DNA from 4 places in the Streptosporangium sp. NPDC049046 genome. Region 1 is predicted to be linked to each of the others. Evidence: riboswitches for the same ligand, from Rfam matches in the RefSeq annotation. Region 1 holds a riboswitch; each other region holds the start of a gene.

Region 1 (4,613 bases):
CTGCGACCGCATCGGTGTCGCCACGGCGATCGAGGCCGTCGCCTGGGCCGCACGCCGTCGCCTGATCTGACACGGCACCGCACGCGTGCCCGGCAGGTCGGGCCGGGCACGCGTGCGGACAGGGCAGGGGGGCGGGGTGGGGCACGCTCAGGCGGCGATGCGGACGCCTCCGACAAAGGGCCGGTTGTCGATCGTGGTGATGTGGACGACGTCACCCGTCCGGGGCGCGTGGACCATCAGGCCCGCGCCGATGTAGATCCCGACATGGTGCAGGTCGCTGTAGAAGAAGACCAGGTCTCCGGGGCGTAGCTCTTTCCTGGAGACGTGGGTGCCGGCGGTCCACTGGTCGCCGGTGTAGTGCGGCAGGCTGATGCCGACCTTCTGGTAGGCCCACATGACCAGCCCGGAGCAGTCGAAGGAGTTGGGACCCTCGGCGCCCCAGACGTACGGCTTGAGCTGCTGGGTGAGCGCCCAGCGGGTCGCCTCCGCGGCCTTGCCGCTTCCCACGATGGGCACGTTGGTCTTCACCCGGGCGCCCCTGTTGCCGACGGCCCTGGCACGCACCTCGCTGAACAGGTCGCTCTCGACCCGCGCGACCAGACGCTCGATCTTGGTCCGGTTGCCGTCGATCTCCGCCAGGAGCTTCTTGACCTCCGACGTCCTCGCCTTGGCGCCGGCCTTCGCCCGCTCGGCGGCCTCGATCGCCCGGGCGACCTGGGCGACCTCCTCGCTCTGCTGCTGCTGGAGCGCGTAGTTGGTGGTGGCCTGATCGAGGAAGGTGTCGGGGTCCGTCGCCTGTGTGAAGGCGAGTCCGGAGTTCAGGCCGCCCGACATGTAGGTGCTCTGCGCCAGGAGGGTGGCCTTGGTGCGACGGGAGGCCAGCTCCGACTCGCTCGACGCGAGGATCTTCTCGGCGCTCTCCGCGGCCCGCTGGGCCTGCCTGAGCTTGACCCGCTCGCCGTTGTACCGCTCGGCGAGGACGCCGATCTCCTCGTGCAGTTTCTCGGCCTGCTTGGCCAGCTGCTGGAGGCTGGGTTCGGGGTCGGCGGTGGCCGCGACCGTCGGTGTGCCGAGAGTGAGGGTGGCGAATGCCAGGCCGATCACCGCCATGCGGCGGCGCAGCCCGCGCGGCGCGCGTTCTCGACGGCGGGCGTCGTCGCCCGCGTTCTTTCCTCCGCGGTCGCGCTCGCGCTTCACCAACGGGCTCCTCTCCTCGGCCGCCTACCGGGTTAGCTGACGGGTTCGGGCCGGAGGCAGCCCTACCGAGTGCGCCGGTGGCACTCGGATTCACCCCCAAGGACGTGGTGGGTCCCCGGTTCCCCGTGGTGAGGGATTCGGCGGGTCAGGCTTTTACGTCTCTGACATCGAGCACGGAGATTAGTGCACCCGTGGTTCCTGCTCAACCAGAACTGCGAATTCAGTGGAGGTTCCGCAACTGAAGTGTCACGGAAAGATCACATGTCAATATGATCAACATGGCCATTACGCTGCCTTTACCTCCCCGGCGGGGGGTGCGGGGAAGGTCTTCCCAGGTCCGGGACCGTACCAAAGGTGAGTTGTGGCACACGTGAGATGCCGCGCGCCCAGTGTGGTAAAGCGATTACCGGCGGTCATGTGAGGGGGGTGTGCCGCGAGTTAAGGAGGAGCCGTAATTGAAGACCGGTGAGGACGTACGCTGAACGGTCATGGAGCAGCTTGCTGAGCATTCTCCCGTGCCGGTCGTGAGCACCCCGGGCGGCGGGGAGCGACGCGCGGGACCCGAGGGGGCGGAGCCTGACCCGCCCCTGCCCGCGGCGGCCGAGGTCGCGGAGATCGCCAAGGCCGCCGAGGTCTCGGTCCGTCGTGCCCGGACCCCGGACGTCCGCGCGATCAGGCGGCTCGTCGACACCTACGGCGGCGTCGGCCCCCGCCTGCTGGAGAAGGCCACCGTCACCCTGTACGAGGACGTTCAGGAGTTCTGGGTCGCCACCGACGCCGAGGGGGCGGTCATCGGCTGCGGGGCTCTCCACGTCCTCTGGGAGGATCTTGCCGAGATCCGCACCGTGGCCGTCGATCCGACCCGTCGCGGGATGGGAATCGGCCACCGGATCGTCTCCGCCCTCATTCGCACGGCCGCGGAGCTGGGCCTGCGCCGGGTCTTCTGCCTCACCTTCGAGGTCGACTTCTTCGCCAGGCACGGTTTCCGCGAGATCCAGGGCACGCCCGTCGCTCCCGCGGTCTACGCGGAGCTTCTCGCCTCCTACGACGAGGGCGTGGCGGAGTTTCTCGATCTGGAGCACGTCAAGCCCAACACCTTGGGAAACACCCGGATGCTGCTCCACCTGACACGTGAGCCCGACTGTGATGACTTTGGAGCTGACTGATCGGAAAGGTGACTGTCGATACCTATGTCGATACCTTGTGCAGCAGCAAGCATGTGCGTCTGACATTTGCCACATGCGCAGTCTAAGTGAGGTGACGCGGTGAGCACCGGACAGCCGCCGTATCCACAGGATGATCCCGACCGCGATCGCACACCGTCGGGACACCCGGATTACGGACAGCACAACGCGGGTCGAGCCGCTGGCGAACTCGATCCCGACGTAACGGTCATGGGATATCGGTCGGAGGCCTCACAGCCGAACACCGGCCCAGGACAGAGCCAGCCCGGCTACGGCCAGGGTTACGGGCAGCAGGGCTACGGCCAGCAGCCCGGTTACGGCCAGCAGGGTTACGGCCAGCAGCCCGACTACGGGCAGCAGTCCCAGCAGCAGGGCTACGGCCAGCAGGGCGGGACGGGGTCGTACGGGCAGCAGCAGCCCGGCTACGGCCAGCAGTCCCAGCAGCAGGGTTACGGCCAGCAGCCCAGTTATGGCCAGCAGGGCGGGACCGGCGGGTACGGCCAGCAGGGCGGGACGGGGTCGTACGGGCAGCAGCAGCCCGGTTACGGCCAGCAGGCGTCCCACGAGCAGTCGGGCTACGGTCAGCAGTCCCAGCCCGGTTACGGCCAGCAGGCTTACGGCCAGCAGCCGGGCTACGGCCAGCAGGGGGCCCAGCAGCCCGGCTACGGTCAGCAGCCGGACTACGGGCAGCAGTACGGCCAGCAGGGTTACGGCCAGCAGCCCGACTACGGCCAGCAGGGCTACGGCCAGCAGCCCGGCTACGGGCAGCAGGGCTACGGCCAGCCGTACGGCGGTCCTCCCGGGGCGCCCGCCCCGCTCGCGGAGTGGTGGCAGCGTCTGCTGGCGAGGCTGGTCGACGGGATCATCCTGGCGATCCCGGGGGTCATCATCAGCCTGGTGCTGACCGCGATGCTCGTGACCGCCCCCACCTTCGACGGCACGTCGATCACGGAGGGGAGCGGGACCTTCCTCGCCGGGCTCCTCATCGCGTTGGTCAGCGCGGCGATCTACATGGCCTACGAGTTCCTCATGCTCAGCAGGGGCGGCCAGACGGTCGGCAAGATGGTCATGGGCATCAAGGTCGTGCCGGTCGGCAGTGCCCTGCCGCCCGGTGGGCTCGGCTCCGACATGGCGGTCAAGCGCGCCGGGGTGATGTTCGGCCCGCAGTTCCTGAGCTGGATCCCCTTCGTAGGCTTCCTCTTCAACATCTTCAGCCTCGTGAACGTCCTGTGGCTGCTGTGGGACAAGCCGCTGCAGCAGGCCCTGCACGACAAGGTGGCGGGGACGGTCGTCGTCAAGATCAAGTAGTCCCCTGAATAACGGGGCCGGCGGTTCAACCGCCGGCCCCGTTTTCGTGCGCGGGTGAGAAAACGGGGGCCCTTAGGGGTCCGTAAGGGTCTCGGGGGCCGGGGCGCGGAAGCCTCAAAACCATTTGCCGCGCCCTGAGCAACGCGGGGGAAGTTATGACCGAGTCTCGACCCGCTCGCCGGAATATTCGCGTACGTTGCCCACAACGGGCTCACGTCCGCCCTGGGCGCCCTATGAGGGGTCAATGCCGGATCCGTCCCCGTCGGGGGTTCGTGCACTACTCGCCGAATGGTCGGCGCCGCGCGCCTCCGGCATCCTCGGTGACCTCGCGTCGGATTCTCTTCTTCGCCTTCCGCCGTGTGTTCGGGGCAGCCGGTGAAGACCTTCTTACGGATCCGGATCGGGGCGCCCGGTGTTGGCGAGGTTGTCTGAGGAGTGCATCGTGTTTGGTGGTTATACGGTCTACGACTATGTACTCCGTGCCAGAGTGGGTCGTACTCTTGGCAAGAAAGTGTTGAAGATCCGTCTTGTTCCATACACTTGTGTCACATCGGTTCACACCGAGGTGATGAAGCGAGCAGCTCCCCGTCCGGGCGTTCTGTCGACGGAGGGCATTCTCGCGATGAAGTCGTCGGCGGCGATCTCAGGCTCCATGGCAAGGTGTTGTTCATCCCGGCGGACAGCCCCCTTCAGCAGGGACTTCGTCGCCGGGAGGTCGATGGCGCAGCGGCGCGGAAGCCGCGCGGCATTGGTATTACGGCGACGATGATGATCACCTGATCGTCCACCTGGTTTTTCCTCGTGCCTTTACGACCACAACCGGTAAGAGAGCTGGAGAGAAGCATTAGGCTGGAGGAAGACGGCATGGTCGCCCCTGCGCGCGTGTCGCCGGTCGGTGGCGCTATGGTCATCTATGGGCGGTTC
Region 2 (4,613 bases), on a different contig from region 1:
CCCGCAGAGCACCGGGGTCCAGTACACCGGCTCAGCCTCGGGCAACGCCCGCGCCGCCCTGCAGTTCGCCTTCGCCCAGATCGGCAAGCCCTACCGGTACGGCGGCACGGGTCCCAGCGGCTGGGACTGCTCCGGTCTGGTCCAGAGCGCCTGGCGCAACGGGGGAGTCTCCCTTCCCCGGACGACCTGGGAGCAGTGGAGCTGGGGTGCGAGCCGCAAGGTCTCCCTGAGCGACCTCCAGCCCGGCGACCTCATCTTCAGCGAGGGCCTCGGCCACGTCAGCATGTACGCGGGCAACGGCCAGATCGTGCACGCCCCGCAGACGGGCGACGTCGTCAAGACCGTTCCGCTGTCGTCCTACGGCCGTCGCATCGTCGGAGCCGTCCGCCCCTGAGCGTTGCCCCCGCAGCGTTGCCCTGCAGCGTTGTCAGTGGCCGTCAGTGGCCGCCATGGCTCCCCGGTGGCGCCCGGTGCCCCAGGCGGTCCCCCGGTGCTCCCCTGTGGCTCAGCGGCCCCACGGCGGCTCCGTCCGCAGTGGCCTGCGAGGCGACGGCGCGGCTCCCGGCCGGGTGAGGTGCCGGGAAAAACCGGATGTGCCGGGCGCGGTGCTGCTGCGAGCATCGGAACATGATCAAACCATGGATACCCGACGAGCTCGCGTACGCCGGACCTGAGCACCTCGACGCCGCGTTCGTCGCCGGGTTCGACCGGAAGCAGGGCAGGCCCGACCCCGAAGAGGACCTCGCCGTGCTCGCGAGGCACGGCGTGGGGGAGAGCGCGACGGTGGTGGAGTTCGGCGCGGGGACCGGACAGTTCGCCCTGGCCGCGGCGCGGCGGTTCTCGCGGGTGGTGGCGGTGGACGTCTCCCCGGCGATGCACGACTTCCTGGCCGCCCGTGCCGCCGAGAACGGGCTCTCCGCCGTCGAGTGCGTGCGGGCGGGCTTCCTGTCCTACGAGCACACCGGGCCGCCCGCCGACGCGGTCTACACCCGCCACGCACTCCATCAGCTCCCCGACCTCTGGAAGGCCGTCGCGCTCGACCGCGTCGCGCGGATCGTACGGCCGGGGGGCGTCCTGCGCCTGCGTGACCTGATCTTCGACTTCCGGCCGGACGAGGCCGACGCCGTGTTCGGCCGCTGGCTCGACGGCGCGGCGGACGACCCCGCGCTCGGCTACACGCGCGAGGACTACGCCGAGCATCTGCGCACCGAGTACAGCACCTTCAGATGGCTGCTCGAACCGATGCTGGACGCCGCCGGCTTCGAGATCGTCGAGGCGGACTTCCAGCAGTCGATCTACGGGGCCTACACCTGTGTCAGGCGCTGAGAGCGTCCGGCCGACCGTCCGGGAACGGTCCATCATCAGTGGATCGCGATGAGTGTGACGAACATTACGAAACCGTGATTTGCCGGGCGTGATGCGAAGGATGTGACGAGGGTCATATCTCATTAGCATAAATGGCCATTAAGCAGGGATAACAGGAAGATCAAGAAGGGTGTCGGCTCTCCCGGATTTGGGGAATGCTTTGCCGAACGTTGGGGATCGGGGTAACTTCTGGCGTCGCGACGTGCAAGCCACGCCGTCGCGGCGAATGTCGGTCTTCGGGCCGGTTCCCTTATAAGAATCCAGCCGGCCGCCGTGCCCCCACCCGGGGGTGGAGATCATTACGGCGGCCCGCCGAATCCATGCAGCCAGGAGGCATGGAACCGGGGACCCAAAAGGCCCAGCACGCTGCGGCCAGGGGTGAATCGGCATGTTTATGCCGTAGGGCATCTTCCAAGCCCGAATCCGTCAGCTAACCCGGTAGGCATCAGTGGAAGCCCCAAGGAGAAATCCTGTCCAGCACCCTGCACAACCCTCGTCTGTCGCGCCTTTTCCGCCTTTCCCTCGGCGGTATCGCCCTCACGTTGACCGCCTCAGCCGGAGCGGTCACCCTCGGGCCCACGGCGGCGCAGGCGGCGGACGGTCCTCCCGAGATCCTGGTCAACAGTGCGGCCGGCGTCTCTGAGAAGACCGAAAGCACCACCAAGACCGTCACTCAGGCCTCGGCCACAGCCACGGCGAAGGCCAAGGCCACGGCGAAGGCCAAGGTGAAGGCCAAGGCCAAGATGAGCAAGGCGGCACGACAGAAGGTACGGGCCGGTAAGGCGGTCTCGACGGCCAAGAAGCAGATCGGCACCCCTTACCGCTGGGGAGCCTCCGGGCCCGGAGCGTTCGACTGCTCGGGGCTCGTCCGGTACGCCTGGAAGAAGGCGGGTGTGTCCCTCCCCAGGGTCACGCACAGCCAGTACAGGGCGATCAAGAAGAAGGTCTCGTGGAGCAAACTGCGCCCCGGTGACCTGATGTTCTTCAGCGGGAAGGGCCACGTCGGCATGTACGTCGGCAAGGGCAGGATGGTCCACTCGCCGAGCAGTGGCAAGACGGTTCGTGTCGTGAAGCTGGCGGGCTACTACAAGTCCTCCTTCGCCGGAGCGGCACGGCCCGGAGCCTGAGCCCGCGCCCGGGTGGGGGACCCGGGACCGCGTCGAGCGCGGCTCCCGAACTCCGAACCCGAGTGCCGGACCCGAGCACGGCGCCCGAGCGCCGGACCCGAGCACGGTGCCTGAGCACCGCGCCCGAGTACGGGAGCCCGAGCCCGCGTCCGGGCACACGCCGGAGGCGCGTCGAAAGCGCGTGCCGAAAGCACACGCCCGAGCACGGAAAAGCGGCCCCGGCCCTCCACCAGGAGGGCCGGGGCCGCTCCATGCCGGTCGAGATGCCGGTCAAGTACCATCGGCTCGTATGTCCGTCCCGAAAGGGCGCCGCGCCGTGCTCGCCGGGATGCTGGCGCTGATGAGCGCCGGTCCGTTCGCCGGGACGGGCCCCCTCCTGGCCGGAGCCGCCCCGCTCCTCCCGCACGGCCCGTACGACGCCCGGCGCCTCCTCCGGGACCCGGGCGACCTCCGCGACCTGTGGCCGGGTGCCGCCGTCACCGTCACGGGCGAGCACTCCCTCGTGATCGGCCACGGCGTCCCCGACGCCGTCCTGCGGGATCTGGCGGCGAGGGCCGACCGCGCCCGCGCGACGATCGCGGAGATCTGGGGGCCGGTCCCCGCGGTGATCCTCTTTCCCGCCGACGACGCCGAGGCCGCGACGCTCGCCGGAGCCGGCAGCACCCGCGGCCTGGCCGCGATGGCGACCGCGGACCGGGTGATCGTCCTGCCCTCGGGATACGCCAGGCTCACCGAGACCGGCAGGGACGTGGTGATCACCCACGAGCTCGCCCACGTGGCCACCGGCGCGACCCGTGGTGGCCGGGTGCCGATGTGGCTGTCGGAGGGCTTCGCCGACTACGTGGGCTACCGCGACGCCGGGATCGCGGTGCGCACGGCCGCCGCCGAGCTGGCCGCCGAGGTGCGCGCGGGCGTCCTGCCCGAGCGTCTGCCGGGACCGGCCGACTTCGCCCCCGGTGCGCCGAGGCTCGCGCAGGCGTACGAGGAGGCGTGGCTCGCCTGCCGGTTCGTCGCGGAGCGCTTCGGGGAGAAGGCGCTGGTGAGGCTCTACGGTAGCGATGTCGGGAGCGCGCTCGGCCTGTCGCCGGCCGAGTTCACCGCATCCTGGCGCGACTACCTCGGGAAGGAACTCACGTGACGCTGAGCACGAAGGACGCGCCCTCGGGCGTGCGGTCGGCGGGATGGGCGACGGCCGGCCTGGGGGCGGTCACGCTGGCGGTCGTGGCGTTCACCACGCCCTGGAGCGTGCTGCCCGACGGAGCTCCGCCCGTCACCCCTGATCCGGCCCGCGACTTCACCGCCGAGCAGATCGCCAGGGCCGAGACGTTCGACGCGCTGGTCAGCCTTCCCGGCTACCTGTCGCTCGGCCTGACGCTGGTCGTGGCGGGGGTGCTGATCGCCACCCCGCTGGGCGCGCGGCTCGTCGACCGGCTGCCGGGGCCGTGGTGGCTGCGGACGCTGCTCGGCGTGCTGGCGCTGTCGGTGGCCGTGGCGATCCTGCGCTGGCCCCTGGGGATGTGGTCGGAGGGCTACCTGCGCGACTTCGGGCTGTCCACCCAGGCATGGCCCGCGTGGGCGGCGGACCGGGCCAAGAGCACCGGCATCGGCGCCGGGCTGACCGCGATCATGGTGGTGGCGGTGATCGGCCTGGCGCGACGCTACCGGCGCTGGTGGATCCCCGCGGCGGCCGGGGCGTTCGTCCTGACCGTCGCGGCCTCCTTCGCCTACCCGGTGCTCATCGAACCGGTCTTCAACGACTTCAGGCCGCTGGAGGCCGGGCCACTTCGCGACGACCTGCTCGCGATGGCCGACAGGGACGGCGTGCCGGTCGAGAACGTGCTCGTCGCCGACGCCTCCCGGCGGACCACCGCGCTCAACGCGTACGTCTCCGGATTCGGCGCGACCCGCAGGATCGTGGTCTACGACACGCTGCTGCGCGCGCCCGCCGACGAGGTCGAGCTGGTGGTCGCGCACGAGTTGGGCCACGCCAAGGCGGACGACGTGCTGTGGGGCACCCTCGTCGGCGGTCTGGGCGCGGCGTTCGGGGCGTGCCTGCTGTACGTGGTGACCTCGGCGGGAGGCGTGCGGCGCAGGGCCGGGGTCACCTCACTCGGCGACCCG
Region 3 (4,613 bases), on a different contig from region 1:
GCGCGAGGAGTACGGCTTCGTCCCCGACGACGTGTTCAGGGCAGGAAGGGCCGCGGTGCTGCGCTCGCTGCTCGATCTTCCGGTGATCTTCCACGTCGCCGATCTGGAGGGGGCGGCGAGGGCGAACATCGCGGCGGAGCTTGATCGACTGTGAGCGGCCGGCCAGCACAATCCAACAACCTCCCCCACCTGGTCGTGGTATTTTGGTGGAATCTGATGGATTAAGGGGAGTGAGGCGATGCTCGCCCAGCAGCGACAGCAGGCGATCCTGGAAAGGGTGCGCGGCAGCGGCGGGGTCAGGGTCGCCGATCTCGTCCGGGAGCTTGGCGTGTCCGACATGACGATCCGGCGCGACCTCGAGGTGCTCTCCGAGCGCGGCCTGGTGGAGAAGGTCCACGGTGGCGCCACCGCCGCCGGGCCCGGCTCGACCGAAGAGCCGGGTTTCGCCGCCAAGTCGGTGCGCCAGCAGGCGGAGAAGGAGACGATCGCCCGGCACGCCGCCCGGCTCGTCCGGCCGGCCACCGCCGTCGCGCTCTCCGCGGGCACCACGACCTGGACGCTCGCCCACCACCTCGTCGACGTGCCCGAGCTGACCGTGATCACCAACTCGATCCGGGTCGCCGACGTCTTCCACCGCTCCCCCAGGGCCGACCAGACGGTCGTGCTGACCGGCGGGGTCCGCACCCCCTCCGACGCGCTGGTCGGTCCGGTCGCGGTCTCGGCGATCCGCGGCCTGCACGTCGACACCCTCTTCCTCGGCGTGCACGGTATGAGCACCCGCGCCGGGTTCACCACCCCCAACCTGCTCGAGGCCGAGACCAACCGCGAACTGGTCGCCTCCGCGCACCGCCTGGTGGTGCTCGCCGACCACACCAAGTGGGGCACGGTCGGCATCAGCACGATCGCCGAGCTGGCCGAGGCCCACATCGTGGTCACCGACTCCGGCATGACCGAGAAGGCCCGCGAGGAGCTCGCCGCCTCGGTGGGCGAGATGATCATCACCGACCCCCAGCGCGAGAGCGAGATCGCCGGCCGATGAAGCGTACGATCACCCACCTGGCCGACGGCCGGGAGCTTTTCTACTTCGACCGGCGCGACGACGCCGACCGCACGGCACCCGACCGGCGCGACCTGCCGCCCCGTCCCGCCGCCTCCGAGCTGCGCTACGACCCGCTCACCGAGGAGTGGATCGCGGTGGCCGGGCACCGCCAGGGCCGCACCTTCCTTCCCCCCGCCAACGAGTGCCCGCTCTGTCCCTCGACTCCGGGCAATCTCACCGAGGTCCCCTCCTCCGACTACGAGGTGGTGGTCTTCGAGAACCGGTTCCCCTCGTTCTCCGCCCAGCCGGGCGACCACCGGCCGATCGGAGGGTTGAGCGAGGTCCGTCCGGGGGTCGGCAGGTGCGAGGTGGTCTGCTTCACCTCCGAGCACGACTCCGCGTTCTCGCGGCTCTCCCCCGAGCGGGTCGAACTGGTCATGGAGGCCTGGGTCGACCGTACGGCGGAGCTGTCGGCGACGCCCGGCGTGGAGCAGGTCTTCTGCTTCGAGAACCGGGGGGCGGAGATCGGCATCACCCTGGCCCACCCGCACGGCCAGATCTACGCGTACCCCTACGTGACCCCGCGCACCAGGCTCACCCTCGGGGCGGCCGAGCGCCACAGGGAGCGGACGGGCGGCAACCTGTTCGCCGACGTCCTGGCCGCGGAGCGTGCGGCCGAGATCCGGGTGGTGGGCTCGAACGAGCACTGGACGGCCTTCGTCCCCGCCGCGGCGCGCTGGCCCGTGGAGGTCCACCTCTACCCGCACCGCAGGGTCCCCGACCTGGTCGCGCTGGACGCCGGGGAACGCGCGGCGTTCGGCCCCCTCTACACCGACGTGCTCCGCCGCCTCGACGGGATCTTCGGCGTGCCCATGCCGTACGTCGCGGCCTGGCACCAGGCACCGGTCTCCACCGGCCGCGATCTGTCGTACGCGCACATGGAGCTGTTCAGCATCCGCCGCGCGCCGGACAAGCTGAAATACCTCGCCGGGTCGGAGTCGGCGATGGGCGCCTTCGTGAACGACGTGTCGCCCGAGGCGACAGCACAACTGCTGCGCTCTGTTGTCACGAACTGATTACCGCTTGGTCTCGTCTTGAGGTCGCATGACCTGCTGTTTACCACTACTATCCTTCCCACATCGGCTGTAAACGCTGATTTGCCTAATCCCGGGCACCTTGCCCGGGAGCCGGGGAACCACCGCACCTGGGGTGAAACCACTTCGGTGGAAGGGCTTCCTCCAGCCCGAACCCGTCAGCTAACCCGGTAGGCGTAAGGAGAGGAGAGTGCGTGGCGGCCCCGTCCCCCACGTTCCGTCGGCGTGCGTCTCTGGCCCTCTGCCTGAGCTCGATCGTCGTGTTCACCATCGGCGCCCCCACCGCCGGAAGCGCGGACCCCAAGCCCACCGAGGCCAAGCTCCGCGCCGAGCTGGCCAAGCTCGGCAAGCAGGTCGACAAGCTGATCGAGACCTACGCGGCCACCCGCGAGTCGCTCAAGATGGCGCAGAAGGCCGAGATCGTCGCCAAGCAGAACCTGGAAAAGGCCGAGAAGACCTACGTCGAGGCCAAGCGGGAGGTCGACTCCATCGTCCAGTTGCGCTACCAGAGCAGCGGCGGAGGGCTGCCCGCGCTGATGTTCTCCGGCGACATGGGCGCCGCCGCGGTGATGGAGCAGCTCACCGCCCAGCAGGCCGCCCACCTGGAGGGCTTCGTCAACAGCATCGACCGCAGGAAGCGGGCGGCCGAGACGGCCGCCAGGCTCACCGACGAGATCGGCGACGAGGCCAAGGAGGTGCAGGCGCAGCGAGAGAAGGCCGAGAAGCTGATCCGCGACATGAAGAACAAGCTCGACCGGCTCGCCCCCACCGGTTCCGGCCGTCGCGCCGACGGCAGCTGGGCGCCGCAACTGCCCACCGGCCCCGACAACATCACCGACCGCACCCGGATCATGCGCGACGCCGTCATGAGGCGCTTCAACCTGCCGTACTCGGTCGGCTGCTACCGGGCCGTCAACGACGGCGGCGAGCATCCTCTGGGCCGCGCCTGCGACTTCATGATGAGCGCCGGTGGCGCGATGCCCACGGCCGCCAACCTCGCGCTCGGCGACGAGATCGCCGCCTGGGCCATCAAGAACAAGGCCAAGCTCGGCGTGAAGTACGTGATCTGGCGCCAGCGCATCAACCACGGCTCCGGCTGGAGGTTCATGTCGAACCGAGGCGGCATCACGGCCAACCACTTCGACCATCCGCACATCTCGATGTACTGAACCACCAGACTTCTGCCCTGCGGTGATCTTGTCGCAAGGTCCTCTCAGGACGCTTCGCGGACTTCCCGCTTCATGATCTTCGGTTGGCGCGCGATAGAGCGTAGGGCGGCGGAGTCCTGCACGGACGCGCAGGACGGGTTCCCCTGGACGAGCAGGTCCTGAGTCCGACCAGTTGATCGAGTGACGGATGGGAGGTGGCCCGGTTGCGCCCGTAGGTCACCCGGCGCGGCAGGGGGGCGACCAACGAAGACAGATTGGAGGCCGGCTTTTCGCATCCGGCACCACCCGGTCACCCAGCGGTTCCCGAGCCGGACGACGCCCTCGCCGGATCCATCGGTCCCGGGCCCAGGCACTTGCGGCAGGCGAACCTTCCCTCGTCCAAAGCCGCACCGCTGCGGCTTCTTGTGATGAGAACTCATCCACCGGAGGCTCCGCGTCTTTCTCTCCGGCCTTCGGCGAGTTCTCCCGAAAGGCCCGAAACGCCACGGGCGGCGTACCGGATATCCGCAACTGCCCGAATTATTTCTCTGAGATCACCTCATCATCGAGGCGCATAACCATTGGTTATTCAATCCTTACGGAAAGAGCCTTTGCTGTTATTGATGGCCGGGGCGATCAGCGCATTCCCGTCGAAGCCATTCGTATAGAACGCTTTGATCTTGATTAGCGTTACCCTCGTCCGAGCGTGGTTCCTGAAGTAGCCCACCGCCCGCACGTCTGCCGGGTGTCGGAACGCATACGTGTTGGAGCTTTCATGAAATCCGGTGCCGGTGTGAGCATGGGTCTTGATCCGAACCATCTTGACGTCGGGAGGCACGACCGTCACGGGTTCGGAAAGAAACGATCGGTCACCTTCCAGGTCGCCGGCTCGCAGTGGCCCGCTTGAGCCTGTTGCAGGACCGGGCGCGGGTTCAGCCGAGATCAGGTTCCACTGGTCGATCCAGGCACGGGCCCGACCATGTCCGCACCGTCATCACCTGGCGCGCAGGACCCGGCAGGATCCAGCGCCCGTATGCCGACCATATTCTCTGAATATACCAAGGTCGTATAGATTTCGGTCGGCGCAAAACTCGAAAAACGCTTGAAGGGAAGGGAATTGTAGCGACCAGCAAGCAGAAGAGGATCGCAGGCGTCGTGTCCGTTCTCGGCGTTTCGGCTGACGTCGTTATCGGGGCAGCGCCGAAATGCGGATGTGCGAGGGCCACGTGCTCAGCGCCCGCGCAGCCAGCCGGCTCCATCTTCACCCGGCTCGACGCTCACCCTTCGGCCTGACCACGCTTCTCGAAAGTACCTGCCGACCGGTCAGATGAT
Region 4 (4,613 bases), on a different contig from region 1:
AGCGCGGCGGTCGAGCTGACGGTGACGAAGCCCACCGCGTGGGCCAGGTGCTCGTGCATGGGCCCCACCGCGAAGCGCACGGCCTCGGCGCGCACCCGGCCCTCCTCGGCGAGCGACTGCCACAGGCGCTGGTAGTGGTAGCGCTCGTTGTGGGTCTGACGCTCGGTGTCCAGGGCCCGAAGCTTGACGACGACGTCCAGGTCGGGCCGCCTTCCGGCCAGCTCGGCCAGGGCGAGCAGGACGCGTTCGCGCTCCTCCCTGCGTTTGGGCACCTTGGCCTGGGTGGCGAACACCACCCGGTCGCGCGGCCCGGTGGCGGCGATCTCCGCGTCACCGCGCAGGAACGGCAACCTGGCCAGCCCGATCTGGCCGCCCCCGCCCAGTCTGGCGCCGATCTCGGAGAACTCCTCGACCTCCCGGCCGCTGTGCAGCACGAACAGGTCGCATCCGCTGCGGAACAGCCACGCCTTCTCGGTGGCGGGGACGGAGATGCCCGGCAGCCCCGAGACGAACACCGGCCGGGGCCGCAGCCCGGTCAGCACGTCTGCGGTCAGCACGTCCACCACCGGTCCCGTACAGGCGACGAGCACCACGTCGGGTCTGAATCGTTCGGCGGCCCGGCGCAGCGCGCGGGCCGACAGCACCGGCGGGTCTGCCGCCGAGCCCGCCACGGCGGCGTGGATCTGCGCCGGCGAAGGGGTGATGGGGGTGCGGACGACCACCAGTTCCGACTCACAGCCTGCGGGCAGGTCCCGCAGCAGGCAGGCCGCCCACTTCAGGTAGGAGTCGGAGTCGGCCACGGCCAGGACCTTCAAAGAAAACCTCCGGCGGGGAATTCCCCGGTTTCGTGTACGGGCACGGTGTGCGTGGCGCGAGCGGCGAGCCCGCCCGGCCTCGGCCGTCGGGTCATGACCCGGTGACTCCCGTGTCGTGATGGGCGAACCTCGACAGGTGGGAGCGCAGTGACGGCGCCGCCTCGGCCGTCCACCACTCGTCGGGAACGTCCACCGTCTCCACGGCGACCCCCCGGGCCGAGAGCAGGACCCGCAGGGAGGTGACCGCGGTGGACGGCAGGCTCAGCACCCGCTGCTCGGCGGCCAGGCCGCGCAGGGTCATCTCGGCGGGGATCCCGCCGTCGTAGACGGTGATTCCCGGCTGCTCCCCGACCCGGGCCAGGTCGCCGGGGTCCTCGCGGCGGTGCGGGAAGTAGGCCACCGGCTCGGCCGATCCGAGCCCGGCCAGCCAGCCGAAGTAGCGTTCGCGGTGGATCAGGCCGTTGCGGACCAGCGAGGTGCCGAGGACGACGGTGCGCTCGGCGGGGCGGGGCCTTCGCAGCGGCTGGGACCGCAACCAGGCGAAGTCGTGGGTGACCAGCTCGACTCCCCTGGCACGTACGGCCTTCGCCAGGTCGGAGGGCACCGGCAGCGCGGTGAAGATCGACAACCGCCCCGCGCGGGCGGCGGCGCGCAGCCTGAGCCCGGCCGCCGTGGCGAGGACGGTCCTGAGCCTCCCCGCCTTCCCCCTCGCCCTCAGCAGGGGCGTTCCCGTCCTGCCGGTGAGCAGTTCCAGGAGCCTGATGGTGGCGAGCCCGTCGTCGACGATCACGATCCGGCCGGGGGACGCGGTGAGCCAGCGGAACTGGACCTTGCCGGAGAAGGCGTCGCCCACCGCCCAGGTCTCCCCCCGGCGCGGCCGGGGCATGTCCGGGCGCGCCGGGGTGAGCTCAAGCCCTCTCGGCAGGGTGAGGCGGCCGAGTTCGCGGCCTGTCACGGCCAGCGGGCGGAGTTTCGCCCGGGGGACGAGATGGCTGCGGGCGCCGAGCAGCCCGGCATGGTGGGCCTCCACCGCGCAGAGCATCTGCAGCGGGGACTCCACCCAGGCGATGGTCGAATCCTGCTCCCGCGCGTGGTCTCGACCGTCCTCCACGCCGGGCGATGACCCGTTCACGACTGGCACAACCTAACCCGGTGGCCTTAAGGAGCAGGGAACTGCGGGTGAACAACCGACCACGCGAGATTGCAGATGATCTCTCTGGTCTTTACCTCTCCGCCGCCACCGTCCGAGATCGGATACGACCGGATGTCCGTCGGGCGGGCCGGCGTCGGCGGGGCCACGACGATTCATCGTCGCGGGCCGGGCGGGGAGGCGCCGGCCGTGGACCCCGATCACCTGGAGGCCGCGAGAACCTCCTCGGGCATGGTCGTGAGCCGCCGGGCCCCGTGTGCGCTCTCCGGCACTTCCATGGGAGAACTCCTACCATCCGCATACTTTTTACCATCGAATACTTGTTCTAAAAAATGGTGATTATATGATCTTCGGCGGAAGGGCTCCCCACGCGCGGTAGCACACCCTGGCCGACACCTCTCGGGCGGGTCGGGAAAACCCGGATCGCCGTGAACGCGGGGGATCCCGGACGCCCCTCCACCCCCGGAGGAAGGTGCGCCCGGCGCCGGAGGGGCGTGATCGACTCCCCCCTCCCTCGCCAGGCGGCACCCCGCCGTACCCCTTCATTTGGGACGTATTACCAAGTCAGAGCAATGTGTCCCACTTGTAATCGTCTGCCGGGTTGTCGTACGTTCGTCCTGTTCATGGCAATTGTCTAGGTCTATACAGATCTGTGCATTGCCGTCACATTGCCCGACCGCGCTCCACCCGGCGGAACCTTCCGCCGTCGGTGAGCACGGCCGCCGAATCCGCGAAGTCTGCGGAACCGGGGAACCACGTTCCTGGGGTGAATCAACGCACTCATGCGTCGTAGGGCACTTCCCAGCCCGAACCCGTCAGCTAACCCGGTAGGCGGTATGGAAGCGAAGCAAGGAGTCGAACCCCCGCATGACCAAGCATCGCCTCACCTCCACCCCCCGCGCCGTCTGCGCCGTCCTGGGCGCCTGCGCCGTCCTCGCGACGGGCACCACCGGCGCGGCTCTGGCCGACGGCCACGGCGTCGTGAACGCACCGCCCGCCGACACCCGCGCGCAGGACGCCGGGGCCGCGAAGACCTCCCTGCAGGTCATCGCCGAGGGCCTTCCCAAGGTCTCCGCCGCACAGATCCTGGACATCGCTTCCAAGCAGATCGGTGTCCGCGAGAACGCCCAGGGTGGTGGAACCAAGTTCCAGTCCTGGTACGTTTCGAGCCCTCGCGCCAAGGAGACCATGGCCCGCGACGGCGGCAAGAGCGTGTACGAGTACGCCAACGCCCCCTGGTGCGCGATGTTCGTCTCCTGGGTCGGCGAGACGGCCGGCATCCGCCCCACGATGGGCTGGGACGCCTACACCGTCGCCCACGCCAAGTGGTTCAAGAACAACGGACACTGGGGCACCGCCCCCACTCCCGGCGCCGTCGTCTACTTCGACTGGGCCGGCGGCAAGAGCATCGAGGGCATCGACCACGTCGGCTTCGTGAAGAAGGACAACGGGAACGGCACGATCACCACGATCGAGGGCAACACCGGCAACGGCGCCGTCGAGGAGCGCGTCAGGCCCGTCTCCCAGGTCGTCGGTTACGGCTACCCGGTCTACTCGGACTGACCTCCGGCCGCCCCGGCCCCCCGCCGGTGAACGCGGACCGGTCATCACACTCCCAGGGGCACCGCTCGTTCGAGCGGTGCCCCTGACGATATTCCATATTCCACCCCGCCCGCCCCTCTCTCTCCCCTCCGCGAGCCCCGCACGGCCACGAAATGCCCCAACTGGTATGCCCGTGAGATGGGAGCGCTCCCAATCACCCTTGTGGGAGGTATGTCGACTTTTCACACCAAAAGTCCCACCTAAAGCGGCTGGATGTAACGGTTGAGTTTCGGCATATTGACGTCCTGGTTGCCCATCGTCCACTCTTCGTGGGAGCGCTCCCAAAAGCACATTGAGGAACGATCTCGTCGCGACGACCGCGTTTGTCGGGGACCGGTCCGCGATGTCGCCTCCCAATGAAGTTCGGGCGACCACCTGAGAGGGGTCCGGAATGTTGAACAACAAGCGACACGGCAAGCTCGCCGCCGTCGCGGTCATGGCGGCCACCGCCCTGGCCATCACGTCATGTAGCTCCAGCGAGCCGGCGGCACCCGCCGCGGAGGGCGGTTCCTCCGCCCCGGCCGAGCCGGTAACCATCACCGTGCACACCTTCGGTGGCGGTGAGAACTTCGGCTACGACAAGGCCGTGGAGACGTGGAACGCGGCGAACCCGAACATCCAGGTCAAGTACCAGAACCTGACCGACCGTTTCGAGGACGTCTATCTTCCGCAACTGCTCCAGCGCCTGCAGGCGGGCAGCGGCGCGGCCGACATCATCGCCCTGGACGAGGGCGCGATGGGTCTCATGAAGGCCCGCCCGCAGTTCTTCACCGACCTCGCCGAGTACGGGCTGGACAGCCGTAAGGCCGACTTCCCCGCAGCGAAGTGGGACAACGGCATCAACGCCGACAACAAGCTCTTCGCCCTGGGCACCGACATCGGTGGCATGACCATGTGCTACCGCAAGGACCTGTTCGAGAAGGCGGGCCTGCCCACCGACCGCGAGGAGGTCGGCAAGCTCTGGCCGGACTGGAACGCCTTCAAGGCGATCGGTGAGAAGTTCAAGGCCGCCAACCCCGGCAAGACCGATCCCAAGTTCCTCGACG

Evidence for each region. A riboswitch is a leader RNA that binds a small molecule or an ion and turns the genes downstream of it on or off. The one in region 1 is predicted to bind cyclic di-AMP.
Region 2: it holds a riboswitch for cyclic di-AMP, as region 1 does, so the genes downstream of both, AB0B96_RS01870 (C40 family peptidase) here and AB0B96_RS11925 (NlpC/P60 family protein) in region 1, are expected to answer to the same signal.
Region 3: it holds a riboswitch for cyclic di-AMP, as region 1 does, so the genes downstream of both, AB0B96_RS18470 (hypothetical protein) here and AB0B96_RS11925 (NlpC/P60 family protein) in region 1, are expected to answer to the same signal.
Region 4: it holds a riboswitch for cyclic di-AMP, as region 1 does, so the genes downstream of both, AB0B96_RS06980 (CHAP domain-containing protein) here and AB0B96_RS11925 (NlpC/P60 family protein) in region 1, are expected to answer to the same signal.

Annotation. Positions count from the first base shown of each region.
Region 1 covers NZ_JBEZEZ010000007.1:128,315-132,927, reverse strand. The annotation lists gene AB0B96_RS11930 (LuxR C-terminal-related transcriptional regulator) at 1-70, shown strand, start outside; gene AB0B96_RS11925 (NlpC/P60 family protein) at 148-1,197, opposite strand; cyclic di-AMP (ydaO/yuaA leader) riboswitch at 1,203-1,350, opposite strand; gene AB0B96_RS11920 (amino-acid N-acetyltransferase) at 1,812-2,363, shown strand; gene AB0B96_RS11915 (RDD family protein) at 2,592-3,689, shown strand.
Region 2 covers NZ_JBEZEZ010000001.1:445,961-450,573, reverse strand. The annotation lists gene AB0B96_RS01880 (NlpC/P60 family protein) at 1-394, shown strand, start outside; gene AB0B96_RS01875 (class I SAM-dependent methyltransferase) at 628-1,326, shown strand; cyclic di-AMP (ydaO/yuaA leader) riboswitch at 1,666-1,825, shown strand; gene AB0B96_RS01870 (C40 family peptidase) at 1,908-2,492, shown strand; gene AB0B96_RS01865 (hypothetical protein) at 2,782-3,630, shown strand; gene AB0B96_RS01860 (M48 family metallopeptidase) at 3,627-4,613, shown strand, end outside.
Region 3 covers NZ_JBEZEZ010000011.1:261,808-266,420, reverse strand. The annotation lists gene AB0B96_RS18485 (metal-dependent phosphohydrolase) at 1-154, shown strand, start outside; gene AB0B96_RS18480 (DeoR/GlpR family DNA-binding transcription regulator) at 239-1,039, shown strand; gene galT (galactose-1-phosphate uridylyltransferase) at 1,036-2,115, shown strand; cyclic di-AMP (ydaO/yuaA leader) riboswitch at 2,188-2,324, shown strand; gene AB0B96_RS18470 (hypothetical protein) at 2,328-3,302, shown strand; gene AB0B96_RS18465 (hypothetical protein) at 3,871-4,128, opposite strand.
Region 4 covers NZ_JBEZEZ010000004.1:127,187-131,799, forward strand. The annotation lists gene AB0B96_RS06970 (DUF6716 putative glycosyltransferase) at 1-815, opposite strand, end outside; gene AB0B96_RS06975 (hypothetical protein) at 907-1,947, opposite strand; cyclic di-AMP (ydaO/yuaA leader) riboswitch at 2,676-2,814, shown strand; gene AB0B96_RS06980 (CHAP domain-containing protein) at 2,833-3,528, shown strand; gene AB0B96_RS06985 (extracellular solute-binding protein) at 3,959-4,613, shown strand, end outside.